Linked DNA regions of Methylorubrum extorquens. The protein of the gene in region 1 interacts with the protein of each later gene in a pairwise test. Links are inferred from orthologs where the notes say so. Each region holds a gene or a part of one and is shown on either strand. Other genes may lie near its edges. The genes, in order: J2W78_RS17175 and rlmB.

The links.
Region 2: the proteins of J2W78_RS17175 (region 1) and rlmB interact in binary tests that used the Escherichia coli proteins (3 or more experiments, as listed by UniProt). The link is inferred for Methylorubrum extorquens from one-to-one orthologs.

The regions. Positions count from the first base shown.
Region 1 is NZ_JALJXF010000001.1:3,684,179-3,698,428, forward strand. What follows is about bases 479-3,333. They hold J2W78_RS17175 (NAD(P)H-hydrate dehydratase), read left to right. Parts: upstream 479-1,071; coding sequence 1,072-2,595; downstream 2,596-3,333. Other genes in these bases: J2W78_RS17170 (P-II family nitrogen regulator), read right to left, coding at 549-887; J2W78_RS17180 (amino acid permease), read right to left, coding at 2,606-3,333. In the rest of the region: J2W78_RS17165 (glutaminase), read right to left, coding at 1-462; more of J2W78_RS17180, read right to left, coding at 3,334-4,009; J2W78_RS17185 (tetratricopeptide repeat protein), read right to left, coding at 4,201-5,349; J2W78_RS17190 (thiamine phosphate synthase), read right to left, coding at 5,346-6,014; fba (class II fructose-bisphosphate aldolase), read right to left, coding at 6,021-7,088; J2W78_RS17200 (phosphoglycerate kinase), read right to left, coding at 7,241-8,443; J2W78_RS17205 (hypothetical protein), read right to left, coding at 8,459-8,977; gap (type I glyceraldehyde-3-phosphate dehydrogenase), read right to left, coding at 9,091-10,098; J2W78_RS17215 (DUF4164 domain-containing protein), read left to right, coding at 10,573-10,893; J2W78_RS17220 (cell division protein ZapA), read left to right, coding at 10,928-11,299; J2W78_RS17230 (5-formyltetrahydrofolate cyclo-ligase), read left to right, coding at 11,540-12,130; J2W78_RS17235 (TIGR00282 family metallophosphoesterase), read left to right, coding at 12,140-12,961; J2W78_RS17240 (MotA/TolQ/ExbB proton channel family protein), read left to right, coding at 13,103-14,095; J2W78_RS17245 (peptidoglycan -binding protein), read left to right, coding at 14,100-14,250. UniProt on the Escherichia coli protein: Bifunctional enzyme that catalyzes the epimerization of the S- and R-forms of NAD(P)HX and the dehydration of the S-form of NAD(P)HX at the expense of ADP, which is converted to AMP.
Region 2 is NZ_JALJXF010000001.1:729,560-743,921, forward strand. The notes cover bases 3,631-6,597. They hold rlmB (23S rRNA (guanosine(2251)-2'-O)-methyltransferase RlmB), read left to right. Parts: upstream 3,631-4,694; coding sequence 4,695-5,501; downstream 5,502-6,597. Other genes in these bases: J2W78_RS03560 (pirin family protein), read right to left, coding at 3,631-3,838; rpsA (30S ribosomal protein S1), read left to right, coding at 5,917-6,597. Outside these bases: J2W78_RS03550 (cytochrome c biogenesis CcdA family protein), read right to left, coding at 75-794; J2W78_RS03555 (monovalent cation:proton antiporter-2 (CPA2) family protein), read right to left, coding at 1,025-2,791; more of J2W78_RS03560, read right to left, coding at 2,900-3,630; more of rpsA, read left to right, coding at 6,598-7,629; J2W78_RS03580 (putative sugar O-methyltransferase), read left to right, coding at 7,854-9,047; signal peptide peptidase SppA, read left to right, coding at 9,295-10,260; ihfB (integration host factor subunit beta), read left to right, coding at 10,302-10,610; J2W78_RS03595 (LapA family protein), read left to right, coding at 10,823-11,191; J2W78_RS03600 (phosphoribosylanthranilate isomerase), read left to right, coding at 11,215-11,862; trpB (tryptophan synthase subunit beta), read left to right, coding at 11,986-13,227; J2W78_RS03615 (hypothetical protein), read left to right, coding at 13,622-14,122; J2W78_RS03620 (acyltransferase domain-containing protein), read right to left, coding at 14,182-14,362. UniProt on the Escherichia coli protein: Specifically methylates the ribose of guanosine 2251 in 23S rRNA.

The DNA.
Region 1 (14,250 bases):
CTCGTCGATGGTGATGCCGTCGTCCTGTGCCAGGAACTGCATGAAGCGCAGGATCTCGCCCAGCGCCTCCCTTGGCTGATGCCCCGACAGGATCACGTCGGTGACGGCGATGGCGCCGGCATTGATGAAGGGATTGCGCGGGATGCCGTTCTCGCGCTCCAACTGGACGATGGAGTTGAACGGGCTGCCCGACGGCTCGCGGCCGACGCGGCGCCAGAGCCGGTCGCCGACCATGCCGAGCGCCAGCGTCAGGGTGAAGACCTTGGAGATGCTCTGGATCGAGAAGGGGGTGTCGGCGTCGCCACCGGCCGCGACCCGGCCGTCGCCGTCGATCACGACGAGGCCGAAACCCTGGGCGTCGACACGGGCCAGTTCGGGGATGTAGCTCGCCACCGTGCCGCGATCAGGCCGGGCCCGCATCTCCGCGGCGATGTCTTTGACGATTGCATCGAGATCGGGCACGGCGTCGCTCGGCTACGGCGCTTCATGTGAAGCGCGGACGCGGCCGGCCCTTCACGAAGCGGGCCAGGACAGCGGGGTCGCCCGGATCAGATCGCGTCGGTGCCGGTCTCGCCGGTGCGGATGCGGATGGCTTCCTCGATGGTCGAGACGAAGATCTTGCCGTCGCCGATGCGGCCGGTCTGAGCCGATTTGCGGATCGCCTCTACGGCGCCTTCCACGAGGGCGTCCGAGAGCACGATCTCCAGCTTCACCTTGGGCAGGAAATCCACGACATACTCGGCGCCGCGGTAGAGTTCGGTATGGCCCTTCTGCCGGCCGAAGCCCTTCGCCTCGATCACGGTGATGCCCTGAAGGCCGACCTCTTGGAGGGCTTCCTTCACCTCGTCGAGCTTGAACGGCTTGATGATCGCCTCGATCTTCTTCATCCGGAAAAGCCCGATCCGTCTCGTCCCTCAGTCAGCCAATTATGTACCATCGCCGCCGCGCGACCGCCACGGCGATTTGGATGACGGGACCGGGAAGTTGCGCACGAAATATGCAAACAAAGCGGAATATGTAGGCAATTCTGCTTAAAACGATGAATTTACAGGCATAGGCTGAGCCAGTTGCATGCATGAGCCGGTGAAATCCCTCCAAGCCTCGCATCGGCTGCTCACCGTTGAGGCGATGCGCCGGGTCGATGCTGCGGCCATCGCCGCCGGCACGCCGGGCATCACACTGATGGAGGCGGCGGGCGCCGCGGTCGCTGAGCGCGCCCGTGCCCTCGCGCCCGAGGGCGGGCGGGTGCTCGTGCTGTGCGGCCCCGGCAACAATGGCGGCGACGGGTTCGTGGCCGCCCGCCTGCTGGACGAGGTCGGCTACCGGGTCGATCTGCGCCTGCTCGGCGAACGCGCCGCGCTCAAGGGCGATGCGGCGCTTGCCGCCGAGGCCTGGACCGGCCCGGTGGGTACCGTCGAGGCCGCGATTCCGACGGCCGATCTCATTATCGACGCCGTGTTCGGCGCCGGCCTCTGCCGCGATCTGGAAGGGACGGCCCGCGCCCTGGTGGAAGCGGTGAACCGGTCGGGCATCCCCGTGCTCGCCGTGGACGTGCCGAGCGGCATCGACGGCGACAGCGGCGCGGTGCGCGGGCTCGCGGTGGAGGCGACCGAGACGGTGACCTTCGTCGCGCTCAAGTCCGGCCACCTGCTCCAGCCTGGCCGGAGCCATTGCGGCGCGCTCCACGTCGCCGAGATCGGTACGAGTGAGGCCGCCTTCGCCGCCGGGATCGCCGGAGAGACCCGCGCGCTGTCTCGCAACGCGCCCGGCCTGTGGGCGCTGCCGCAGCTCACCGCCGGCAGCCACAAATACACCCGCGGCCACGCTCTGGTGCTGTCGGGCCCCGCCACACGCACCGGCGCGGCGCGGCTGGCCGCCCGCGGGGCGCTGCGGGTCGGTGCGGGGCTCGTTACCATGGCCTCGCCCGCCTCGGCGCTGGCGGAGAACGCCGCCCATCTCACCGCGATCATGTTGCGCCCCTGCGAGAGTTCCGACGACCTCGACGACATGCTCGCCGACGAGCGGCTGAATGCGCTGCTGCTCGGGCCGGGCCTCGGCACCGGTCCGGCGACCTGCGACCTCGTCGCGGTGGCGGCAGGTGCCGGGCGCGCCCTGGTGCTCGACGCCGACGCACTCACGAGTTTCCGCAGCGAGGTACGCACGCTCGCCCGCCATATCCGCGACGGCGAGGCGCAAGCGGTGCTCACGCCGCACGAGGGCGAGTTCACGCGGCTGTTCTCCGGTACGGAGGCCGTGGCGGAGGGTCTGACGAAGGTCGAGCGGGCCGCGCGGGCGGCGGAGATCGCCGGGGCGGTCGTGGTGCTGAAGGGGGCCGACACGGTGATCGCGGCCCCGGACGGACGCGCAGCGATCAACGACCACGGCACGCCGCATCTCGGCACCGCCGGCTCCGGCGACGTGCTCGGCGGTCTCGTCGCCGGGTTGCTGGCGCAGGGGATGGAGCCGTTCGAGGCCGCCTGCGCCGCCGTGTGGCTGCACGGCGATGCCGGCCTGCGCTTCGGGCCTGGACTGATCTCCGAGGATCTTCCGGAGATGATCCCGGCGGTTCTGCGTGACCTCTCCGGTCGCGCCTGACCCGCTCCGGCTATCCCGCCGCGACCGCCGCGTTCCTGCGGCCGTAGAGGGCGTAGAATACCAGTCCGAGGACGTTCCAGACGGCGAACCAGAGCTGGGTCGTCGCGGGCAGGCTGAAGAACAGATAGCCGCAGCCCAGAATCGTGATCGCCCCGATCAACCACGGGGCCGGGGCGCGGAAGGTGCGGGGGGCTTCCGGCGCACGGACGCGCATCACCAGCATACAGGCCGCGACGGCCATGAACGCCGCGAGCGTGCCGGCATTGGCGAGTGCGGCGAGTTCCCCCAGCGGAACGAGCCCTGCGAGCACGGTCACGACGGCCGCGGTGAAGAGGGTGATCCGAACCGGCGTTCCGGTCGAGGAGAGTTTCGCCAGGCTCTGCGGCAGCATCCCGTCGCGGGCCATGGTGAAGAAGATCCGGCTCTGGCCGTAGAAGAAGGCGAGGATGACGGTGGGCAGGGCGATCACGGCGGAAGCCGCGAGATACTGCGCCACCAGCGGCCGGCCGAGTTCGCGCAGGATCAGCGCCAGCGGCTCCGGGCTGTCGGCAAAGCGCGTGTAGGACACGGCCCCCACCGCGGCGACCGCGACCGCGACGTAGATCAGGACGCAAGCCGCCATCGATCCGACGATGCCGATGATCAGGTCGCGGCCGGGGTTGCGCGTTTCCTCCGCCGCGGTGGCGATGGCGTCGAAGCCGTAGAAGGCGAAGAAGATGATCGCCGCCGCCGCCATGATGCCGCGCTCGACCCCGTCGGGGCCCACGCTCTTCACGAAGCCGAACGGGTTGAACGGTTCGAGATGGGCAGCCTCAAAAGCCGGCAGCGCGAAGGCCACGAAGACGATCAAGGCGGCGATCTTCACCAGCACCAGCACGGCGTTGACCGTGGCGCTCTCGCGCGTGCCGCGCAGGAGTAGCACGGCGACGACGACGATGATTGCAACGGCCGGAAGGTTGACGATCCCGCCCGCATCCGGCCCCTGCATCAGCGCCTTGGGAAAACCGATCAGGCTTTCCAGCAGCGGCGCGGCGTAGCCGGACCAACCGACCGCCACCGCGCTGACGACGAGCGAGTATTCGAGAATCAGGCTCCAGCCGATGATCCAGGCGAGGATCTCGCCGAGCACGACGTAGCTGTAGGTATAGGCGCTGCCCGAGACCGGGATCATCGTCGCCATCTCGGCATAGGCGAGCGCCGCACAGGCGCAGATCGCGCCGGCGATGGCGAAGGACAGGATCACCGCGGGCCCGGCCTTGGCCGCCCCGACGCCGATCAGCGTGAGGATGCCGGTCCCGACGATCGCACCGACGCCGAGGGCCATGAGATGCGGCCAGCCGAGCGTTCGTGCCAGCCGACGCTCCTCACCGGGCTCCAGTTGCAAGGGCTTGCGGCGAAGAAGGCTGGACGTCATTCGGGCTCCTGTCACGCGGTTGTACGAAAGCCTACGGTTGCGTGACAGTCACATCCTCGCGCAAGCGTCGCCGGATGCGCCAGCCCCCTGCCCCGCTTCTTCGGTTCAAACACGCCGGCCGTTCGGGAATCGCAGGTGGCTAAACCATCGTCCTCTCCCGAAGGCCGGCAACCAGCTTTCGGGACGATGCTTTAAGGCGAGAGGTTCACCCGGTCCGCCGCCAGCGCCTCGGCGCGCTTGCGCTCGTCCGGGTTGAGGCCGGCGGTCGCCCCGTCGAGGCCGGCATCGGCGCGGCCCTGCGAAGCCGCGGTGAGGTTCCAGGCCGCCGCCTCGATCAGGTTCTTCGGCACGCCGCGGCCGGCGACGTAGAGCTTGGCGATCCGGTTCTGAGCGATGGCGTTGCCGCGCTGAGCCGCGTGCAGGAAGTAGCGGGCGGCGCGGGTCTCGTCCTTGGAAACGCCGTCGCCGTTGAACAGCCGGATCGCGAACTCGACCTCGGCGCCGAGATCGCCGTTGTCGGCGGCGCGGCGGAACCACTGCGCGGCCTGGGTCGTGTCCTTCGCGACACCTTTACCTTGGAGGTAGAGCACGCCGAGCGCGTATTGCGCAGCCGGAATCTCGGCCTCGGCCGCGGCCCGGAAATTGGCCAGGGCCGCAGCCAGATCCGCCGGTTTGTCGCTCGCGAGCTGGATCAGCGCGAGATTGTAGCACGCGCTGGGCTGTCCCTTGCGGGCCGCCTGTTCGAGCCAGACCCGGCCGGCCTTCTCGTCCTTGGGCTGCCCGCGCCCGTCCATCGCCATCAGACCGAGGGAGGCCATGGCGTTGGGGTCGCTCTGCACGGCCGCCAGCCGGTACCATTCGTGGGCGCGTTTGGGATCCGGCTTGACCCCGAGTCCCTGGTTGTAAAGCTCGCCGAGCAGCGTCATCGCCGCGGCGTCCTTCGGATTCGCTTCGATCCGCTTGGTCGCCTCGCGGAAGGCGGTGACGTAGCGACCGCGCTGATAGGCTCCGTAGGCGGCATCCGCATTCGGGTTCGCCGTCGCGGGCTGCGCCCCTTGAACATTGGCCGAGTAGGGTGAGGGCAGCTCACGCTTGAGGTCGAGCAGGTTCGGCTTGGCCGGTGTCTGCGCGACAGGCTCCTTCGTGGCCGGCTGCTTCGGGGCGGCGTGAAGAGCGCCGACGTCGAGCGCGAGGACGGCGCAGGCGCCCAGGGCCGTGAGGGACAAGAGGCCAGTTCGGAGTGCAGCCTTCCCCGTGCGCCGACGCGCCCTTCCCTGCCCTCTCAGATGGGGGTGAGCTTTGGAGGGCACCACCACGGTCCTTCCATCAAAAAAAATCATTGTGCCCTGTCGAGCTGCGCCTGTGCGGCCCGAACTCCCTCGGGGTCATCGAGCCACAGGGCACTTTCCAGCCCAACGAATTCGGAACCCGTCAGCACAAGCGCCGCGACATCCTCGGCGGAGGTCGCCACCGCGATGCAGGGCGTCTCGAAGATCTCCGCCCACCACGCCGCGCGCTCGCGCACGTCCTCGGCATCGGGGGCGACGCCGTCGGGGAAGAGGCCGCCGACCATCAGGTAATCGACACCGGTCTCGCCCGCGACCATCGCCGCGTCCCGCGAGCCGAGCACGCCGCCCGTCCCGAGGATGCGGCCATCACGCAGACGCCCGCGCAGATCGCGCAAAGCCTCTTCGTCGGCGCGGTCGAGATGCACCCCGTCGGCTCCGCCGCGGGCCGCGACGGAGACGACGTCGCCGGCATAGCCCGGCACGGAGACGAGCACCGCGGCACCGCGCTCCTGCGCTGCCGGCGTCAGACGCTTGACGAGGGCGACGAGGCTGCGCTCGTCGGACGGCGCCAGCCGCAGGATCACCGCCGCCACGTCACCTGCGGCGCAGGCGGCGTCGAGCGCCCGGGCGGTCGCCTCGGCCTCGGGCGCGCCGAGACCGTAGGGGGTGAGGAGGGCGAGGCGGGGCCGGACCGCGGCCGACTCAGAGGCTGCCATGGCGGATCAGGCGTCGATCTTCGGGTCGAGCGAGCCGTTGGCGTAGCGCTTCGCCATCTCGGCCACCGAGATCGGGCGGATCTTCGAGCCCTGACCGGCGGTGTTGAACTCCTCGAACCGCTGCCGGCAGAGCTTGGTCATCGCCTCCATGGCGGGCTTGAGGTACTTGCGCGGATCGAACTCGGAGGGGTTCTCCGTCAGCACCTTCCGGATCTGGCCGGTCATCGCCATGCGGTTGTCCGTGTCGATGTTGATCTTGCGCACGCCGTGCTTGATGCCGCGCTGGATCTCCTCAACCGGCACACCCCAGGTCGGCTTCATCTCGCCGCCGTATTGGTTGATGATGTCCTGAAGGTCCTGCGGCACCGAGGAGGAGCCGTGCATGACGAGGTGGGTCGTCGGCAGGCGGCGGTGGATCTCCTCGATCACGCCCATCGCAAGCACGTCGCCGTCCGGCTGCCTCGTGAACTTGTAGGCGCCGTGGCTGGTGCCCATCGCCACCGCCAGCGCATCGACCTTGGTGGCGGCCACGAACTTCACCGCCTCGTCCGGATCGGTCAGGAGCTGGTCATGCGAGAGCACGCCCTCCGCGCCGTGGCCGTCCTCGGCCTCGCCCTGGCCGCTCTCCAGCGAGCCGAGCACACCGAGTTCGCCCTCGACCGACACGCCGGCCCAGTGGGCCATCTTGGTGACGTTGTGGGTGATCTCGACGTTATAGTTGTAGTCAGCCGGGGTCTTGCCATCGGCCTTCAGCGAGCCGTCCATCATCACCGAGGTGAAGCCGTACTGGATCGCGGTGGCGCAGGTGGCTTCGTTGTTGCCGTGGTCGAGATGCATGCAGACGGGGATGTGCGGGTAGATCTCGACGAGGCCGTCGATGAGCTTGGCCAGCACCACGTCGTTGGCATAGGCGCGGGCACCCCGGCTCGCCTGGAGGATCACCGGCGAATTGGTGGCATCCGCCGCCGCCATGATCGCGAGCCCCTGCTCCATGTTGTTCAGGTTGAACGCGGGCACGCCGTAGCCGTACTCGGCGGCGTGATCGAGGAGCTGCCGGAGGGTGATGCGTGCCATGGTTCGATCCTCGTGCGATGCGGCCTCAGCCGGGCCTGTCCCTTGCTGCGGCCTATATAGGTGCGCCGGTGCCGCCAGCCTGCGGCCCGGCGCTGAAAAATGCGCTCGTTTGTCGGCGTCGCCGCCCGCGTTGCGGGGCGGCCGATCCGGCCTCAGCCCTGCGCGCGCAATGCCTCGACGCCGGGCAGTTCCTTGCCCTCCAGCCATTCGAGGAAGGCGCCGCCGGCCGTGGAGACGTAGGAGAAGTCCTCGCCCACGCCCGCATGGTTGAGGGCCGCCACCGTGTCGCCGCCGCCCGCCACGCTGACGAGCTGGCCAGCCTTGGTGCGCCGGGCGGCGTGCTGGGCGACCGCGACCGTGCCGGTGTCGAACGGCGTCAGCTCGAAGGCGCCGAGCGGACCGTTCCAGACCAGCGTCCGCGCCTCCTCGATGGCGCCGTCGATCGTGGCGATCGAGGAGGCGCCGACATCGAGGATCATCGCGTCGGAGGGTACCGCATCGACCGGCACGGTCTCGTTCTCGGCATTGGCCTTGAACTCGCGGGCGACCAGCGCATCGACCGGCAGGATGATGGTGCAGTTCTTCTCCTTGGCCGCGGCCAGGATTCGCTTGGCGGTCTCGGCGAGATCCTTCTCGCACAGCGACTTGCCGATATCCTTGCCCTGCGCGTGCAGGAAGGTGTTGGCCATGCCGCCGCCGATCACCAGCATGTCGACCTTGGCGACGAGGTTTTCGAGCAGGTCGATCTTGGTCGAGACCTTGGCGCCGCCGACGATGGCGATGACCGGGCGGGCCGGAGATTCGAGGCCCTTGGTGAGCGCATCGAGTTCGGCCTGCATCAGGCGCCCGGCATAGGCCGGCAGCAGGCGGGCGAGCCCTTCGGTCGAAGCATGCGCGCGGTGGGCGGCGGAGAACGCCTCGTTGACGTAGATGTCGCCGTTGGCAGCCAGCGCTTCGGCAAACTCGGAAGAATTCTTCTCCTCACCCGCGTGGTAGCGGGTGTTTTCGAGGAGCAGCACGTCGCCGTCCTTGAGCGCGGCGACGGCCGAGGCGGCGGCCTCACCGACGCAATCCTCACCGAACGCCACCGGCCGCCCAAGCTTCTCCGAGAGCGTCGAGAGGATCGGCTTCAACGAATCCTTCGGGTCCGGCTTGCCCTTGGGGCGGCCGAAATGCGCCAGCAGGATCACCCGCCCGCCGCCATCGGCGATCTCGCGGATCGTCGGCACGACACGCTCGATCCGGGTTGCGTCAGTGACGCGTCCGCTCTCCATCGGCACGTTGAGATCGACGCGCAGCAGCACGCGCTTACCCTTGAGCGGGCCGGCATCGTCGAGGGTGCGGAAATCCGTCATGGCGGCGTCTGCTTCTTACGGGTTGGAGGCAGGGGGATTGGACGACGGAGTGGCGGACGTCGTCTGGCTCTGACCGCCGAGGCTGTGCGGCAGCATCCGGTCGAGGTTCAGCCGCTGCACGGCGACCATCAGCGCGACGGTGAGCACGGCGGTGATGATCGCGGTCAACACGAGGGCGCCGGTGCCGGGCAGGCGGCCGACCCGGTCGGACAGCGTGCGGACTTCGCTGCGCAGCGACGAGAGATCGACCTGCCGGGCAGCGTCGTTCATCCGGGTCGAGGCCGACTCGATCTTCTCCTCGACGCGCGAGAGCAGCGCCTCGGAGCGGGCATACTTGTCCTCGATCCGCGCCGTCTTGTCCTCAATGCGGGCGAGCTGGTCGGCGTGGTTGACGGCGCCGGAGGCCGGCAGCTCGGCCTTGCCGACGCTCGGCGGCGGGGCCGCGGGCGTCACGGTGGCAGGCGGCGCGGAGGAGGACGAGGGGGCGGGAATGAAGTCGGTCCCGGAAGGCTTGGCCGGCGAGGTCTCGGTCATCGCGTACGCACCTTGCAGCTTCGGCGAGCCGGGCTCGCCCCAGGGAACTCGATCGACAATTGGGGGCGGCCGGCTCGGAGGCCGGCCGCCCTTCGTCAGGCGTAGCTAGAGCGTCAGATCAGCTTGGCCATGGCCACGGCGGTGTCGGCCATGCGGTTCGAGAAGCCCCACTCGTTGTCGTACCAGGACAGGATGCGCACGAAGGTGCCGTCCATGACCTTGGTCTGGTCGAGGTGGAAGGTGGACGAGTGCGGATCGTGATTGAAGTCGATCGACACGTTCGGCCGGTCGGTGACGCCGAGCACACCCTTGAGCGGGCCGGCGGCGGCGGCCTTGATCGCGTCGTTGATCTCCTGGACCGAGGTCTCGCGCTTGGCCGTGAACACGAGATCGACCGCCGAGACGTTCGGGGTCGGCACGCGGATCGCGGTGCCGTCGAGCTTGCCCTTCAACTCCGGCAGGACGAGGCCGACAGCCTTGGCCGCGCCGGTCGAGGTCGGGATCATCGAGAGCGCCGCGGCGCGGGCCCGGTAGAGATCCTTGTGCATCTGATCCAGCGAGGGCTGGTCGTTGGTGTAGGAGTGGATCGTGGTCATGAAGCCGCGCTCGATGCCCACGGTCTCGTCGAGGATCTTGGCGACCGGCGCGAGGCAGTTCGTGGTGCAGGAGGCGTTCGAGACCACGAGGTGCTCGGCGGTGAGCCGGTCGTGGTTCACGCCGTAGACGACCGTGAGGTCGGCCCCGTCGGCGGGCGCCGAGACGAGGACGCGCTTGGCGCCGGCGTCGAGATGGGCCTTCGCCTTGTCCTTCGAGGTGAAGATGCCGGTGCATTCCAGCGCGATGTCGACCCCGAGGTCGCGGTGGGGCAGCTCGGCCGGGTTGCGCACGGCGGTGACGCGGATGCGCTTGCCGTTAATGACGATGTCGTCGCCCTCGACCGCGACCTCGGCCGGGAAGCGGCCATGCACGGAATCGTAGCGCAGCAGGTGGGCGTTGGTCTCGACCGGGCCGAGATCGTTGATCGCGACGACCTCGATGTCGGTGCGGCCGGCTTCGACGATGGCGCGCAGCACGTTACGGCCGATGCGCCCGAACCCGTTGATGGCAACCTTGACGGTCACGGCGTGACTCCTTCGAAATGGGGCGCACCCGCGCGCCGATGGGGAACCGGTCGGGCCGGCCGGCGGCGTTCGCGCGCGGCACCCGATGAACGTGGGACCGCTCCAAGCGGGGCGGCACTGAACGGGGGATGAACCGTGAGGCGGCCCGCAGCCGTCCGGTCGGCGGACGGTCTGAGCGGGGAGCCGGGAAGAGTCACGGTTTCAGAAATCCGTAGGGCGGCCCCGCGCCGGGGGATCGGGGCCGGGCGCCGGCTCTCTAACATGGCGCCCGAGGCTGTCAAAGATCGGGGGCAAGCCTGTGAATTGTCTGGAATTTCGAATGCGCTTGGCTGAAACCTGTTCGCAGCGGGGGTTCGGAGTACCGCGAAAGTCCTTCCGCCGCCGGCCGTTTACGTTCTGGTCGCCGTGGCGCGGGGCGCGTTTCGTGGCAGACTCCGATGACGCGGCAACCGACGGGTGGAGATGGCGCGAGATATGGCGCGAGCGGAGACGAAGGCAGCGCAAGGAAGGGGGCAGGACGGTGGCGGGCTGGAAGAGGCCCTGCACCGGCTCGACGCCGCGCTGGCGCTGCTCGAGACGGCGGTGGCCCGCAAGCTCGAATCCGAGCGCAGCCGCGGCGACCGGGAGACGGAGTTCGCCCTGCTAGAGGAGGACCGGGTGCGGCTCGCCGCCGAACTCGACGCGGCGGGGGCGCGGCTCGCCCGGATGAATTCCACCACCGGTGAGGTCAACCGCCGCCTCGATCGCGCCATCGAGACGGTGGAAGACGTGCTGTCCGGCCCCACCGGGCGCTGAGTTGGCGCTGAGTTCGAGTCAGGTTCACACGCGGATGCCGCACGTCAACGTCACCATCGCGGGCAAGAGCTACCGGATGGCCTGCGGCCCCGGCGAGGAGGATCACCTCGCGGCCCTGGCCAAGAGCTTCGACGACCGCGTCAGCGAAATGCGCGGCACCTTCGGCGAGATCGGCGACATGCGCCTGCACGTCATGGCCTCGCTGACCCTGGCCGACGAACTGCTCGAAGCCCGCCGCCGCATCGCCGACCTGGAACAGCACGCGACCCAGGGCGCGGCCGATCAGGCCCGGCTCGCGAGCGGTGTCGGCATCGCCGCCGAGCGGATCGACCGACTGGCGCGGGCGCTGTCGGGGCAGCCGGGCGGCGCTTCCGCCGGCAAGGGCGAGGCCGGCCGCGGCGGCTGAGCGGGGCGGGAGCACGCACAGCCGGCTTCGAATTTCTGAGGCGTGACACGATCGCCCCCTGGCGTCCGAGCCCCGGCGCGTCTATCTCTGGCGGGCGGGGCTGCAGAGTTCGTCAGGAGAACTTTCCCCGGGGCCTTATCGACTCCCCAGGGAGCTGTCACTGGCCTCGTCCGTGGACTTGGCCAACACGGCGCCCACCTACACTGTAGGTTTCCCGGGATCGACACTCCAACGGCTCAAGTGGCTCCGCACTCATCCTCCGAACGCTCGCTGAAGGCGAGCCTCCGCGCCGAGGCGCTGGCCCGCCGCGACGCGCTCTCGCCCGAGGCCCGCCTCGCCGGCGCGCTGCGCGCCGCGGACATCATCGCGGCCATCCCCGAACTGGCCGAAGCGCCGCTTGTCGGCGCCTTCTGGCCGATCCGCTCCGAGATCGACCCGCGCCCGCTGATCGAGCGCTTTTTCGCCCGCGGCCAGCGTGTCGCATTACCGAAGGTGACCAAGCAGGGCCTCGTCTTCCGTGAGTGGCGCGCGGGCGAGGAACTGGTGAAGGGCGGCTTCGGCCTCAGTGAGCCCCGCGACGACCTTCCCCCGCTCGACCCCACCGCCCTGATCGTGCCGCTCGCCGCCTTCGACCGGGCGGGCCAGCGCATCGGCTACGGCGCCGGCTACTACGATCAGGCGATCGAGCGGCTCTCGAAGAACGGACCGGTGCTGACGGTCGGCATCGCTTTCTCCGTCCAGGAGATCGCACAGGTGCCGGCCGAGCCGCACGACCGCCCGCTCGACCATCTCGTGACCGAGGCCGGTCTCGTGCCGCTCCGGCAAAACTGATTCGACGCGATGCGCATCCTCTTCCTCGGCGACATCGTCGGACGTCCCGGCCGCTATGCCGTCACCGAACGCCTGCCGGCCCTGCGTGAGCGCTGGCGCCTCGATTGCGTGGTCATCAACGGCGAGAACGCGGCCGGCGGCTTCGGCATCACCGAATCGATCTGCGACGAAATCCTCCAGGCCGGCGCCGACGCCGTGACGCTCGGCAACCACTCCTTCGACCAGCGCGAAGCGCTCGTCTTCATCGCCCGCCAGCCGCGGCTGATCCGCCCGGCGAACTACCCGCCGGGCACGCCGGGCCGCGGCGCCACGGTGATCGAGACGCCCCGCGGCGCGCGCGTCCTCGTCGTCAACGTGATGGGCCGGATCTATCTCGACCCGCTCGACGATCCCTTCGCCGCGGCCGACCGCGAACTCGACGCCTGCCCGCTCGGCGCGGCGGCGGATGCGGTAATCGTCGACATGCACGCCGAGGCCACCAGCGAGAAGCAGGCCATGGGGCATTTCCTCGACGGCCGCGCCAGCCTCGTCGTCGGCACCCACACCCATGCGCCGACCGCCGATCACCGCATCCTGCCCCACGGCACCGCCTACCTGTCGGATGCCGGGATGTGCGGCGACTACGATTCCGTGCTCGGGATGCAGAAGGACGAGCCGGTGCGCCGCTTCCTTCAGAAGACGCCGGGCTCGCGTCTCGAAGCGGCCACCGGCGAGGGCACCCTGTGCGGCATCGCGGTCGAGACCGACGACGCGACGGGTCTGGCCAAGCGCGTCTGGGCCGTACGCCTCGGGCCGCATCTCGAGGAGACCTGGCCGCGCGAGTGGGATTGAGTCCACCTCTGCGCCTCAAGGCTCGTTGAACGATAGCGCACCGTGACTTGATCGCGGCAGGCCGAGCCGCCAGAGTGCCGCCGGTTTCGACACAGCGGTGCCGCCGGTCCCGGCGTCAGGCCCAACACGAGTATGGACCCGATGGCGGCCCGTTCCGCGTCCCTCGACACGCCTCCCCTCGCCAAGCCCGGCATGACGCTGGTGCGGATGCTGGTGTTCCTTGCGCTCGCGGGCTTCCTTGCCTTCGTCCTCTACAAGCAGATCACCCCGGCCTTCCTCGCCAATCCGGGCCTCAACGGGCTGATCCTCGGCGTGCTCCTGATCGCGGTGCTGCTTGCCTTCGGGCAGGTGACGCGGCTGTTTCGCGAGGTGCGCTACGTCAACGCGGTCGCCGCCGGGCAGAACCCGAAGGACCGGCCGTCGCTTCTCGCGCCGCTGCTGCCGGCCATCGCGGCGCGCCGCGAGGGGATGACGCTCTCATCCACCCGCGCGCATCTCGACACCACGGCGGTGCGGCTCGACGAGGGCCGCGAGATCCTGCGCTACATCGCCGGCATCCTGATCCTGCTTGGCCTGCTCGGCACCTTCTGGGGCCTGATCGAGACGCTCTCGGCGGTGGGCTCTGTGATTGGCGGCATGCGCGGCGGTGGGGATGCGGCGGTGATGTTCGACGAACTCAAGAGCGGGCTAGCCGTGCCCCTGTCCGGCATCGGCCTCGCCTTCTCCGCCTCGCTGTTCGGCCTCGCCTCCTCGTTGATCGTCGGCTTCCTCGACCTTCAGGCAGGGCAGGCCCATTCCCGCTTCCACAACGAGTTGGAGGACTGGCTCGTCTCCGGCGAGGAGCAGGCGGTCGCCACCACCGCCGTCGCGGCGCGCCCGGCGCCCGAGCACGATCCCGCCATCGCCCGCGAGTTGCAGGCGGCGGTCGATCGGCTGAGCGGCGTCATCGCCGAGGGCGCCGGGGGCCGGGGTGCGACCCAGGCGATGACCAACCTCGCCGAGGGCATCCAGGGCCTCGTGCAGCACATGCGCGCCGAGCAGCAGATGATCCGCGACTGGGTCGAGGCCCAGGCCGCCCGGGAGCGTGAATTGAAGCAGGTGCTCGAACGGCTGGCGCGCGAGAAGGTCAACTGAGAGCATGGCGTCGATCCGCGCGCGTTCGCAGCGCAGCCTGAATGTCTGGCCGGGCTATGTCGATGCGCTGGCGACGCTTCTGCTCGCCGTCGTGTTCCTGCTCACCGTCTTCGTGGTGGGGCAGTTCTTCCTCTCGCAGGAGCTGACCGGGCGCG
Region 2 (14,362 bases), 3.0 Mb from region 1 along the record:
AAACGCCCGGCACCGTCCGCCGCTCCGCTTTGTCGAATCCGCGTTTGATCCGCAGCGGCCGCGCAGTTCCTTGTTCAGAAGCGCGTGGTGAGCGCCGTCAGCCAATCCGGTGAGGCATCGACCAGCGTGGTTTCGAGAGCCCGATCATAGCCCGCCAAAATCAGGGCGCCGGTGACGATCAGGATCACGCCCAGCGTGAGCTTGAGCCCCTTGCCGACGTCCATCATCCGCGCGCGCCAGCGAATCAGCACCTCGCGCGACAGCATCCCGAGGGCGACAAGGGGGAGGGCGGCCCCGAGGCCGAACACCAGCATGGTGACTGCGACGCCGCCGAGGTTGCGCCCCTGGGCGGCCAGCAGGGAGGCCGCGCCGAGGGTCGGGCCGACGCAGGGACTCCACACGGCGCCGAGAAGGAGGCCGACGGCGAACTGGCCTGCCAGCCCGGCGGTCGAAACCCCACCGAACTTCCCCTCGGCCCAATTGCTCAACGGCCCGGCCGCAACGGCGAACCGATTCTGCGCCGCCGGTACGATCAGGACGAGGCCGAGCAGCACCAGCAATACCGCCCCGATGGCGCGAAACCGGTCGCCGTCGAGGCCGATCGCGAAGCCGATCGTTGCGATGAACAAGCCGATCGCGACGAACGAGAGTGCCAGACCGGCGGCGAGCGCCACGGCCCCGAGCCGGTGCTCCGCGACCGCCGCGCCCAGCACCAGCGGAAGCAGCGGCAACACGCAGGGCGACAGCACCGAGAGGAGGCCGGCAAGGAAGGCGAAGCCGAGATGGCTGGCCATGGGACGCCTCGAAACCCTTTTTCGGGATGCCCGCGGTTACACGCCGGTCGGATTGCTTCGGCCTGGTGGCCTCGTCTCCCGGCTTTCTCTACAGGCGAACGCCGTGCCTTGCATCGGCCGGGCGCGTTCCCTCGGTGCCGCATCCGAGGCGGCCCTCTTTCTTCGCCGCCATGCCGTTCCGAGCGCCCGCGAGCCTCTCCGGCATGCGGCCCTCTCCCATATGACGGCGGTCAGCCGTGCCCGTGCGTCGGCAGGGACGCGTTTCCCCGGATCAGCTCTCGGCCCGCATAGATGCCGCCCACGACCTGGAGGTCGAGGCGCTCCGCGTCGCGCCGACGGACCTCGGCCATGATCTCACCGGCCGCGTCCGGGTCGGCCCCGATCGTCACCAAGGCCTGCTCACCCAGGGCGAAGGCCGACTCGAGCGTCTCGCGCATCTGGTAGGCGACGCCCGCCTCGATCAGCTCCACCGCGTGCTCCCGGTCACGGGCGCGCGCCAGGACCGGAACCAGCGGAAACTCCGCCTTCGCCAGTTCCGCGATGCGCTTGGCCATGGCGCGGTCGTCGATGCAGATCAGGATCGCGCGCGCCGTCGCGGCGCCAGCCGCGCGCAGGATGTCGAGCCGGGCGCCATCGCCGTAATAGACCTTGAAACCGAACCCCTCGGCGAGGCGGATATTGTCGGCGTTGGTGTCGATGATCGAGACCGAGCAGCCGCGGGAGATCAGCGGCTGGCTGACGATCTGCCCGAACCGGCCGAACCCGACGATCAGGGCGCTGCCGACGAGATCTTCCGGCGCCTCGACGCCGTCCGTGGACGCGGTGGCCTTCGGTCCGAGGCGATCGAAAGCGATGACGGTCAGCGGCGTGATCGCCATCGACAGGATGACGGTGGCCGTGAGGATCGCGTTGGTCGTGCCGTCGATGATCCCGGCACTCGCTGCCGCCGCGTAGAGCACGAAGGCGAACTCGCCGCCCTGCGCCATCAGGGCCGTCCGCTCCAGCGCCTCGGCGTGTTGGGTCCGCAGGGCGCGGGCGACTCCGTAGATGACGACGCTTTTGACCGCCATGTAGGCGGCCACGCTCATGAGGATCAGGCCCCAGTTCGCGGCGATCACCGCCAGATCGAGGGACATCCCGACGCCGAGGAAGAACAGGCCGAGCAGGATGCCGCGGAACGGCTCGACATCGGCCTCCAACTGGTGGCGGAAGCTCGATTCCGAGAGCAGCACGCCGGCGAGGAAGGCCCCCATCGCCATGGAGAGGCCGCCGAGCTGCATCGCCAGCGCCGAGCCGAGCACGACGAGCAGCGCCGCTGCGGTCATGACCTCCCGCGCCTTGGCCGCCGCCAGCAGGCGGAACAGCGGGTTGAGCAGCCAGCGGCCCGCGGCAACGAGCGCGGCGACGGAAGCCAGGGCGATGGCGACGGCGATGGCGCGCTCGGTCCCGCTCGTCTCGGCGCCGCCGGGCGCGAGCAGCGCGACGGCGGCCAGCAACGGCACGATGGCGAGATCTTCGAGCAGCAGGATGGCGACGATCCGCTGGCCCTTCGGCGTCGAGAGCGAGCCGCGTTCTTCGAGGAGCTGCATGACGATGGCGGTCGAGGTGAGCACGAAGCCGGTGCCGGCCACGAAGGCCACGACGACCGGAAACCCCATGGCGACGCCGACGAGCGTAAGGGCGGCGATGCAGGCGCCGACCTGCGCGAGGCCGAGACCGAAGATCTCGCGGCGCATGCCCCAGAGCCGCGAGGGCTCCATCTCCAATCCGATGATGAAGAGGAACATCACGACGCCGAGTTCGGCCACGTGAAGGATCGCGTGGGCGTCGTTGAACAGGCCGACGCCGAACGGCCCGATGGCCAGCCCCGCCACGAGGTAGCCGAGGACGGAGCCGAGTCCGAGCCGCTTGAACAGGGGAACGGCCACGACGCCCGCGGCGAGGAGCGAGACGACCTGAACGAGTTCGCTCGCGGCCCCGGATGCTTCGATAGCCATGGCGTGATCGAACCTCTGGACGGGTTGGAAGGCGCCGGTCAGGCGCAGGCAGGACAGAGCGGGGGGACCGGGGGAGCGCCGCCCTCGGTGGGACCGGCGCGCCGTCGCTCACGGATAGCGGACGGGCGGGGGATCCTCGGGCAGGGGGATGAACTCGGCGTCGTTGGGCACCGTGTCGAAGCGGCCCTGGCGCCAATCCTCCTTAGCCTGGGCGATCCGCTCCGGCCGCGAGGAGACGAAGTTCCACCAGAGGTGCCGCGGCCCGTCCATCGGCTCGCCGCCCAGAACCATGAACCGCGCGGCCTCCGTCGCGCGCACGCTAATGCGGTCGCCGGGCCGGAACACCAGGAGTTGGCCGGGGCCGAAACCGTCGCCGGCAATCTCGATCGCGCCCGCAACCGTGTAGATCGCCCGCTCGTCGTAGGTCGGATCGAGCGGAAGGGCGGCGCCCGCTTCCAGCATCACGTCGGCATAAACCATCGGGCTTGAGGTGCGCACCGGCGAACGCGCGCCGAAGGCTTCGCCTGCGATCAGCCTCACGGTCTTGCCCTCGCCGGTGAGGACCGGAAGCGCGGCGGCCTCGTAATGCTCGAAGGCCGGGGCGTTCTCCTCGTCGCGGGCCGACAGGGCGACCCAGCTCTGGATGCCGAACAGTCGAGAGCCGGTCTGGCGCAGAGTCGGAGCGGTGCGCTCCGAATGGGTGATGCCGCGCCCGGCCGTCATCCAATTCAGTTCGCCCGGCCGGATCGGCAGCTCGGTGCCCAGGCTGTCGCGATGCATAATCTCGCCGTCGAACAGGTACGTGACGGTCGAGAGGCCGATATGCGGGTGCGGACGGACGTCCATACCCTGGCCGAGCAGGAACTCGGACGGGCCCATCTGGTCGAAGAAGATGAACGGGCCGACCATCCGGCACTCGGTCGAGGGGAGGGCACGGCGCACGGCAAACGAGCCGAGATCGCGCGAGCGCGGCACGATCAGGGTCCGGATCGCGTCGCAACTGAAATGATCGCCCGGGATCGGATCATCCGCACTGTGCCAGCTCACCGCTCTTCTCCCTCGTTGGCCCAGACCGACAGCCGCGCACGTATCGGGAAGCGTGTCCGCCGTCGCGTCGCCCCACATCCTGTGACGGCGTGCCGCCGAAAGCATTATGGAATGAGTGAGTGGGAACGAGAATGGAAACTGGGGAAACGTATCGTTTCCAAAAGTACCGTTCGCGCTTGCGCAGCGGTATCGCGGAAGCATCCGCCGGACTGCATTCGTCTGTGCTTTTCCGGAGGATCGAGCGGCTTCGCGAGGTGGCCGGTGAGGATGAAGTCGTCTCGGAAAAAGGGCAGCACCTCACGCGCAAAGACGTCGCCGCGCCGGCCCAGCGTTTTTGTCAAATTCGTGGAACAGCACAGCGGTGCCGATCTGGGCGTTGCGAACTGTGCATTGGCATCGGCGAGCCTTCACGCCGCCCTTCAGATCTTGTCCGGGCTCTCTTCCGCGTGATCCACGAGCACGACCTTCGCAGAGATGCCCTTCGATGCAACCAGCCTATCTACTTTCGCGCTCAGGTGTCTCTTCTGACAACGAGCGTAAGGCGCGATGGATGGGGTCGCCGGTCAGTCGCATCTGCGGCCTAGGGATCTCACTATGGGAGATGTCCCGAACGAAGTGGTGCCTGCGAGGGGAATGGCGCGCCCTGCGGGAATCGAACCCGCCTTTTCAGCGTGAAAGGCTGACGTCCTAACCGATAGACGAAGGGCGCTGTCTGGCGGCGACCGGTCTATAGTCGGGTTCGTCGCCGACGGCAACGGCTTTGCCGCATGATTCCGCGACTTGACGCGGAGCGGTCCCATCGGCTTCTCGGACATCCGATCCGCCGCATCCTTTTCCTGCCCTGAAAGACCCGCCCATGACCCCGCCGCGCGACCGCCCGGCCAAGCCGTACGGCTTCCGGCCCCGCCCGCGAACCCAGCCTCCGGGACCGGCCGCGCGGGAGGGGAGGGACCATGTCGTGCTCTATGGCTGGCACCCCGTCTCGCAGGCCTTGGCCAATGCGGGCCGCCACTTCCATCGGCTGCTCGCCACGGAGAATGCGCTGGCGCGCCTGAAAGAGGCCGGCGTCGAACTGCCGATCGAGCCGGAGATGGTCCGCCCGAGCGCCATCGACCGGCTGCTCGGTCCGGACGCGGTGCATCAGGGCCTCTACGCGGAGGCCGAGCCGCTGGCTGCTCCCGCGCTCGACGCGATGCCGGACGACGCGCTGCTGCTCGCCCTCGATCAGATCACGGATCCGCACAATGTCGGCGCCATCGTCCGGACGGCGGCTGCGTTCGGGGTCACCGCCATCGTCACCACCGCGCGCCATTCGCCGAATGCCACGGGCGTGCTGGCGAAATCCGCGTCCGGCGGCCTGGAGCACGTCCCGCTGGTGATCGTGCGCAACCTGGCCGAGGCGCTGATCACGCTCGGTGAACGCGGTTTCACTCGGATCGGTCTCGATTCGGATGCCGGCACGACCCTCGAAGCGGTCGGCCCCCGCCGTCCGGCGGTTCTCGTGCTCGGGGCCGAGGGCAAGGGACTGCGCCAGCGCACCACCGAATGCTGCGACGTCCTAGTGCGCATCGAAGCGGCCGGCGCCATCCGCAGCCTCAACGTCTCGAATGCAGCGGCGATCACGCTCTACGCGCTGACGCGTTCGACCGGGACGCCAGCCTGAAACGTGACGCCCGGCGCCGGATGGCGCCGGGCGTCATCCGGAGACCGACACGCTCCGGCCCGGTCGCGACAAGATCCCGGGCGAATCGTATCCGCCCGAACTCAACTCTCGCGGTGGCGTTCGCGTCCGAGACCCCGGCATTCCAAGACGTTTCAAGACGTTGCGTCGCGCACGCGGATCCGGTATCGCTCGCACCGATTTCCTCATCGATACCGTCAGGATCCGGGCTTTCTCGCTCGGCGGACGCATCGCCGGGGGGATCGAGCCCTCGACCATCGCTTTCAGCATGCGTCGGCCCTCCGAGAGGAGGCGAGCCCGGCCGGATCGTCCATCCGGCGGGCGGCGGTGACGGGGGTCCTTTGCAACACGAGCCGCCGACGCAGGCCTCACGAAATGGGGCCATTCAGGAGAAAGAATGTCAGCTGGTCTGAACGCAAGCTCTTCGGCCCGCGAGGATTTCGCGGCCCTGCTCGAGGAATCCTTCCTCCAGCATGAGATCACCGAAGGTTCGGTCGTCAAGGGCACTGTCGTCGGCATCGAGAAAGATGTCGCCGTCATCGATATCGGTGCCAAGACCGAGGGGCGCGTCCCCCTCAAGGAATTTACCGGCCCGGGCCGCGAGGGCGAGCTCAAGGTTGGCGACGAGGTCGAGGTTTACGTCGACCGCATCGAGAACGCGCTGGGCGAGGCCGTCATCTCGCGCGACAAGGCGCGCCGCGAGGAGTCTTGGGTCAAGCTCGAAAAGGCCTTCGAGGCCAACGAGCGCGTCACCGGCACGATCTTCAACCAGGTCAAGGGCGGCTACACCGTCGATCTCGACGGCGCCGTGGCGTTCCTGCCGCGCTCCCAGGTCGATATCCGCCCGGTGCGCGACGTGACCCCGCTGCTCGGCACGCCCCAGCCGTTCCAGATCCTCAAGATGGATCGCCGCCGCGGCAACATCGTCGTGTCGCGCCGCACCGTGCTCGAAGAGAGCCGCGCCGAGCAGCGCTCGGAGCTGGTGGCCAACCTTGAGGAAGGTCAGGTCATCGACGGCGTCGTCAAGAACATCACCGAGTACGGCGCGTTCGTCGATCTCGGCGGGATCGACGGCCTGCTGCACGTCACCGACATGGCATGGCGCCGCGTGAACCACCCGTCCGAGGTCGTGACCATCGGCCAGACGGTCAAGGTCAAGATCATCAAGATCAACCACGAGACGCACCGCATCTCGCTCGGCATCAAGCAGCTCCTGGCCGATCCGTGGGAGGGCATCGCCGCCCGTTACCCCGAGGAAGCCAAGCTCAAGGGCCGCGTGACCAACATCACCGATTACGGCGCCTTCGTGGAGCTGGAGCCGGGGATCGAGGGCCTGATCCACGTCTCCGAGATGAGCTGGACCAAGAAGAACGTCCATCCGGGCAAGATCGTCTCCACCTCCCAGGAGGTCGAGGTGCAGATCCTGGAAGTCGATTCGGTCAAGCGCCGCATCTCGCTCGGCCTCAAGCAGACCCTGCAGAACCCGTGGGATGCTTTCGCGGAGAAGCACCCGGTCGGTTCCGAGGTCGAGGGCGAGGTCAAGAACAAGACCGAGTTCGGCCTGTTCATCGGCCTCGAAGGCGATGTCGACGGCATGGTCCACCTGTCGGATCTCGACTGGAACCGTCCCGGCGAGCAGGTCATCGAGGAGTTCAAGAAGGGCGACATGGTGCGTGCCCAGGTTCTCGACGTCGATGTCGAGAAGGAGCGCATCTCGCTCGGCGTGAAGCAGCTCGGCGGCGATCCCTTCGCCGAAGCCGGCGAGGTCAAGAAGGGCCAGATCGTCACCTGCGAGGTCGTCGAGGTGAAGGATTCCGGTCTGGAGGTGAAGCTCGTCGACACCGACATGCAGACCTTCATCCGCCGCGCCGAACTCGCCCGTGACCGTGGCGACCAGCGTCCCGAGCGTTTCGCCGCCGGCGAGAAGTTCGACGCCCGCGTCATCCAGTTCGATCGCAAGGCCCGCCGCGTGCAGGTCTCGATCAAGGCTCTGGAAGTCGCTGAAGAGAAGGAAGCGATGGCCCAGTTCGGCTCCGCCGATTCGGGCGCCTCGCTCGGCGACATCCTCGGTGCCGCCTTCAACAAGAAGAAGGGTGGCGACGAGGAGTAATCCTCGCTGCCTTCCGATAATGCCTCGGGGCCGGCTCTGCCGGCCCCGAACTTTTTTGGGTTCTGTTTTCGAATCGTCCCGAAGCGAGTGCGATGACAAACCGCCTCTCGAGCTTGGGCGCCAGCCTGAGATGGTTGAGGGGCAGGCGCCCCGGACGCCGTTCCGACGCGCTCCCATCCCATTTCGACTCCGATCTTTATCTCGACCTCAACGCCGATGTGGCGATGGCGGTCGAAGCCGGCCTCGTCGCCTCGGCGGAAGAGCATTACAGCGTCTTCGGTCGCCGTGAGGGCCGTCCATTCGAGGTCCCGTCCGCGACGGACGAACTCGGCGGCGGAATCGCCGGGCCGTGGACCTACCGATACCCCTACCGCACTTGGCCCGAGATGCAGGCCATCGCCTTCGCCGTGCCTCGGCCCGGCCCTGAGGACGATGCCATCGCGCGACGCCTCATCGCCGCCTGGCAATCTGGTGCCGGGCGCGCCCCGGTCCAGGCCGACAGCGAGGGCATGTGGGCGGCCCGGAGCCGGGGCTTTCCCGATTTTCATCATGCCCTGCAGAACGGCGATGCCGCGGCGCTCGCCGGCCTGCTGAACAACCTGTTCCAGTCCCATCTCGCGCACGGCATCGCCATGGGGCGCACGATGGCGACGCTGGCGCGCCACGCGCCGACGCCGTTCGCCGCAAGCTGGTTTGACCGGCTGCTGAGGCTCTCGGAGGCGGTCGGTCTCGCCCCGATCCGCTCACCCGAGCAGGGCGATTTCGCGGCCGCGCTGACTAGCCCCCTTGCCCACGCTGTCGAGTCGGCTCGTCTCGAGGCCGAACTCGGCTTCCCCCTGGCGTTTCCCGAGGTCGGTGCCCCGTTCGGCGTGCGTTACGGCGCCGGCATCCTGCCCGAGCATGCCTTGACCCACGCCTACGCCGCTTGGCGGATCGGAAAACTCGGCCGCTTCGACCGGGTGGTCGAGATCGGCGGCGGCTTCGGCGGGCTGGCTTGGTTCCTGCGCCACCCCGACCGGCACTACACGATCCTCGATCTTCCCTTCACCAACGTGCTCCAGGGATGGTTCCTGCTGAAAGCGGGCCTCGACGTGTCCCTCGCCGGCGAGCCGGACGCCGCGATCCGGGTCCGGCCGTGGTGGGAGATCGAGCGGAACGAGCGCTACGATCTGGCGATCAACCAAGATTCGCTGCCGGAAATGCCGCCGGAGACGGCCGCCATGTATATCGCGCGTATCCGCGCCATCGCGCCGCTGTTCTACTCGATCAATCAGGAGGCGGCGGCACCGAACACCGAGGCTTTCCGGCAGACCATCGTCGCCGACCTGGTTGCGCGGGACGGTGGCTACCGCAGGCTGGACCGGCATCTGTTCTGGATGCGTGACGGCTACGTCGAGGAGATCTACGCTCGACGCTGAACGGGTTGCCTTGCGAGGACAGGGTATCCGACGACGACTGCTGACGGTTGTACCAGCCCAGTCGGAACGGGCTCTTGCCCGCGTGCCTTGCGCGGCGCTAAACACGAGCGCAGCAACCGAACCCAAATCCATCAAGGGTTTGGCCGGCATCCGGATCGGACAGGGCCGTGCTCCGGCAGGGCGCGCGTGAATGGTCCCAAAGAAACGACGGCTGCCCCGCGCCGCCTGGAGAGGAGTACATCGTCGGATGGCTGCAGACGCCGAGTTTCTCATCGACCGCCGCCGTCTGCGCCGCAAGCTCACGCTATGGCGGCTGCTCGGCATCGGTGCCGCCATCGTCGCCGTCGGTGCGTTGGGCTACCGCGCGCGAGTCGGCGAAGGCCGGCTGTTCCCGGCCACCGAGAACCAGATCGCCCGGATCTCGATCGGCGGCTTCATCGCCGGCAGTGAATCGACCCGCAAGCTCATCGAGCGGGTCGGCGAGTCGAACGCAGTCAAGGGCGTGGTGATCTCGATCTCGTCGCCGGGCGGCACGACGACCGGCTCGGAAGAGCTCTACCGCAACCTGCGCGCGCTGGCGGCAAAGAAGCCGATGGTCGCTTTCGTCGATGGGACGGCAGCCTCGGGCGCCTACATCACCGCGATCGCCGCCGACCACATCGTCGCCCGCGAGACTGCGCTCGTCGGCTCGATCGGCGTACTGTTCCAGTATCCAGACGTCTCCGGCCTGCTCGACAAGGTCGGGGTGAAGGTCGAGTCGGTCAAATCCTCGCCGCTGAAGGCGGAGCCCTCGGGCTTTAGCCCGACTTCGCCGGAGGCGCGCGCCGCCCTGTCCGCGATCGTCCTCGACACCTACGGCTGGTTCAAGGACCTCGTGGCGGAGCGCCGCGGTATGGACGAAAGCCAGATTGCTGCCGTCTCCGACGGCCGCGTGTTCAGCGGCCGCCAGAGCCTGCCCCTCAAGCTCGTCGACGAACTCGGCGGCGAACGGCAGGCCGTGGCGTGGCTCGAGAAGGAGAAAAAGGTCCCCGAGAAGCTTCCGGTGAAGGACTGGAAGCCGAAGGCCGATGGCGGGTTCAAGCTCTGGTCGGCTCTGGGGCTCGGCGCCGACCTACTTGGTCTCGAAGGGCTCGCCGGACGTCTCCGTGCGGTCGAGGACGAAGCCGCCGGGCTCTCCGGCGGACTCCTGGCCGTCTGGCGGCCGGCCCCCTGAGGTCTCGCCCCGCGCCCGCCCCGCATTCGGAAGAGAGCCGCATGATCAAGTCGGAACTCGTGCTCAAGATCGCCGAGCAGAACCCCCATCTCTACCAGCGCGACGTCGAGACCCTCGTGAACGCGATCCTCGACACGATCGCCGACGCCCTGGCCCAGGGCGACCGGGTGGAGCTGCGCGGCTTCGGCGCCTTCTCGGTCAAGCGCCGCGAGGCGCGCCGCGGGCGCAATCCGCGCACCGGCGAATCCGTGGCCGTGTCGGAGAAGGCGATCCCGGTCTTCAAGACCGGCAAGGAGATGCGCCTGCGCCTCAACCGCGCCGGCATCGGTGAGGAGCAGCCCGGCGCCTGATCGCAGCCGGGCGGTGACAGCGGACGCGAGCACGGTCTCCACATCTCGTTTGGATGCGCTCGTTTCACCGTGTCCTTGCACCGAACCGGCATCCCCTTCGGCGGGAAGCGCTCTAGTTCTGCGGTCTAAGCCTCGAAAAGCCCTCGATCGAAAGCCCTTAGCGGCACCGGTGGGTCCTTGGGGACCCACGCCGTCCGTCGGAGACCTTTTGCATGATTCGTTTTCTGAAGGCGCTGGTGCTGCTGCCGATCGCGGTGGTGGTGGTCCTGCTCGCCGTCGCCAACCGCGACGCCGTGACCCTCTCCTTCGATCCGTTCTCGCCCGAACCCGTGTTCAGTCTCGTCCTGCCGCTCTACGCCGTGGTGTTCGGCTCGGTGGCGCTCGGCATCCTCGTCGGCGGCATCGGAAGCTGGCTCGGGCAGAGCCGAACCCGCCAGCGGGCACGCTATCATCGCCGCGAGGCCGACCGTCTCGCCAAAGAGACCGCGGAGCTGAAGACCTTCGGCACGCCGGGTGTCGAGCCGGGCTACGCGAGCGCCGGCACCTACACCGCGCTGCCGGCCCCGGCGGCGGCGCGCTGAGGGTTTCGAGCGGCGTCCCGCCCATGGCAGACATCTGTGTCAAGATCTGCGGCCTCAGCACCGAGACGACGCTCGATGCGGCCGTCGAGGCGGGCGCCGACCTCGTCGGCTTCGTCCACTTCCCCAAGAGTCCGCGCCACGTCACCCTGGAACGGGGCCGAGGCCTCGCGCAGCGGGTGCGGGGGAGGGTGCAGCGGGTCGTGCTGCTGGTCGATCCGGACGACGCCCTGCTCTCTGCCGCCATCGAGGCGCTCGATCCCGACCTGATCCAGCTCCACGGCCATGAGACGCCGCAGCGCGTGGCGGAGATCCGTGCCCGGACCGGCCGGCCGGTCATGAAGGCGGTCGGCATTGCCCTCGCCGCCGATCTGAGCGCGCTCCCGGCCTATGCCGTTGTCGCCGACCGGCTTCTGCTAGATGCCAAGCCGCCCCCTGGTGCCGATCTGCCGGGCGGCAACGGACACCGCTTCGATTGGGACATCTTGAACGGGGCCGAGTTGCCGGCCGGCACGATGCTGTCGGGCGGCCTGGATGCCGGCAATGTCGGCACGGCGCTGGCACGGACGGGGCTGGCCGCCGTCGATGTCTCGTCGGGTGTCGAGGTCCGGCCGGGTGAGAAGGATCCTGAAAGGATCGCGGCCTTCGTCGCCGCCGCCCGCCGCGGAGTCTGACGACGACCGGACGGCGTCCGGCGATGGCTTCGGCGCGTTTGTCCGGCTGTGCCGCATTGCGGCGACCCGCGCATGGGTCTAGCACGCGAGCCAACGATCAGATCTTCGCGAAGGACCGTCCCCGTGACGCTGAACCCCGCTCCCAATTCCTTCCGCACCGGGCCGGACGAGCGCGGTCGCTTCGGCATCTTCGGCGGCCGCTTCGTGGCCGAGACGCTGATGCCGCTGATCCTCGACCTTGAGAAGGCTTACGCCGACGCCAAGGCCGACCCGTCTTTCAAGGCGGATATGGAATCCTACGGCACCCACTATATCGGCCGGCCGAGCCCGCTCTACTACGCCGAGCGCCTCACCGAGCACCTGCGGGCCAAGGCCCCGGCGGGGCAGGGGGCGAAGGTCTTCTTCAAGCGCGAAGAGCTGAACCACACCGGCTCGCACAAGGTGAACAACGTTCTTGGCCAGATCCTGCTCGCCCGTCGCATGGGCAAGCCGCGGATCATCGCCGAGACCGGCGCAGGCCAGCACGGCGTCGCGACGGCGACGCTCTGCGCCCGCTTCGGCCTGAAATGCGTGGTCTACATGGGCGCCGTCGATGTCGAGCGGCAGGCCCCGAACGTGTTCCGCATGAAGATGCTCGGCGCCGAGGTGATCCCGGTGCAATCCGGCACCCGCACCCTCAAGGACGCGATGAACGAGGCCCTGCGCGACTGGGTCACCAACGTCTCGGACACCTTCTACTGCATCGGTACCGTGGCCGGCCCCCATCCCTATCCGGCGATGGTGCGCGATTTCCAATCGGTGATCGGCATCGAGACGAAACAGCAGATGCTGGAGATGGAAGGCCGCCTGCCGGACTCGCTCATCGCCTGCATCGGCGGCGGCTCGAACGCCATGGGCTTGTTCCACCCCTTCCTCGATGACCGCGAGGTCGAAATCTACGGCGTCGAGGCGGCCGGGCACGGCGTGCAGAGCGGCCTCCATGCCGCTTCGCTCACGGGCGGGCGCCCAGGGGTGCTGCACGGCAACCGGACCTACCTGCTGATGAACGAGGACGGCCAGATCGCCGACGCACACTCGATCTCAGCGGGTCTCGATTACCCTGGTATCGGCCCCGAGCACGCATGGCTGCACGAGATGGGCCGGGTCACCTACCTGTCGGCGACCGATGCGGAGACGCTGGAGGCGTTCAAGCTCTGTTCGATGCTGGAGGGCATCATCCCGGCACTGGAGCCCGCGCACGCGCTGTCGAAGGTGATGGAACTCGCGCCGACCAAGCCGGCCGAGCACCTGATGGTGCTGAATCTCTCCGGCCGCGGCGACAAGGACATCCCGCAGGTGGCGCAGATCTTCGGTCAAACGCTCTGAGGGGGAGAACCTGCGCGGGGGCCGCAACAGACCGTTGACACCCTCGCGCCCTTCTCCCTATATCCCGCCCATCGGACGCCGCGTCAGCGCCGTTCGTCACAGTGGCGGGGTAGCTCAGCTGGTTAGAGCAGAGGAATCATAATCCTTGTGTCGGGGGTTCAAATCCCTCCCTCGCTACCACTTTTTCACTAAACCGTTGTAAATCATACATATTTTCCAATCCAGCGGAAAAGTCCTGCTGCATGGTTTGACGCTTTTTCAGCCGGTTTAATGCGTGGCTCGAACTCCTCATCAAACGCTTTGACGATCTTCCGCATCTTAGGCTTCAGGTCTCCGCAAGAAGCGCGGGACACCTGACCGCAACCGCCTCTGAACCCAGGCCGAACGAGAGGCCGTGCTGAAGCCTCCCGCCGTGTTGATCTCCGACACGACCGGCATCCTTGGCGCAGCTACTCCAACGGGCAAGGGTGTGAAGTTTACCTGCCTGATCATCCCCGGCCTCAAGCCAGGGCGGCTCGCAGACGTTCGCTCCCACGTCCTCGACACAGGCAGTGGCCGGGCAAAGGAAAAGCGCTCGACTGACGCGGGTGGCAGGCTCTTTCGCATCGCGACGATCGCCTACTCTGGCTCCTCTCGCGAAGATGAGTTTCACGCCGATCTCGCGCGGCGCCGCCATCATCTTCCTCGTCCTCGACGCTGCCCAGGCACCGAACACGGACCCAACCTCCGCAGTTGGACCGCCACGGCGAGGACGATTGAAGAAACGAAGCGCCTCTCGTTCGCGGCGGCGGCCGTGTTCAGGATCGGGTCGCGCTTGCGCGCCACGTGGGGTGGCGCTCGCACCCGTGAGGGCGGCTTCGCTGTTTCCAATCGCTCGCCTTCAACCGCCGGATGACCGGCGAGCGCCGGGGCTCCGTGGATGAGCACCGAACGCGCCGACGGACCACATGACTCTCATCGCCCCCCGATCCATTCGGCGACGCCGGAAGCCGAGCGGAATTCGTCGAGGGCGTGGACCCGCGCCTCGGGGATCGCATTGCGGGCCATGGTCGCGAGGGCGTGGCCGGGGCCGAGTTCCAGGATGGTGTCGCAGCCGTATTCCCGGCAGGCTTCCAGGCAGGCCGCCCAATCGATC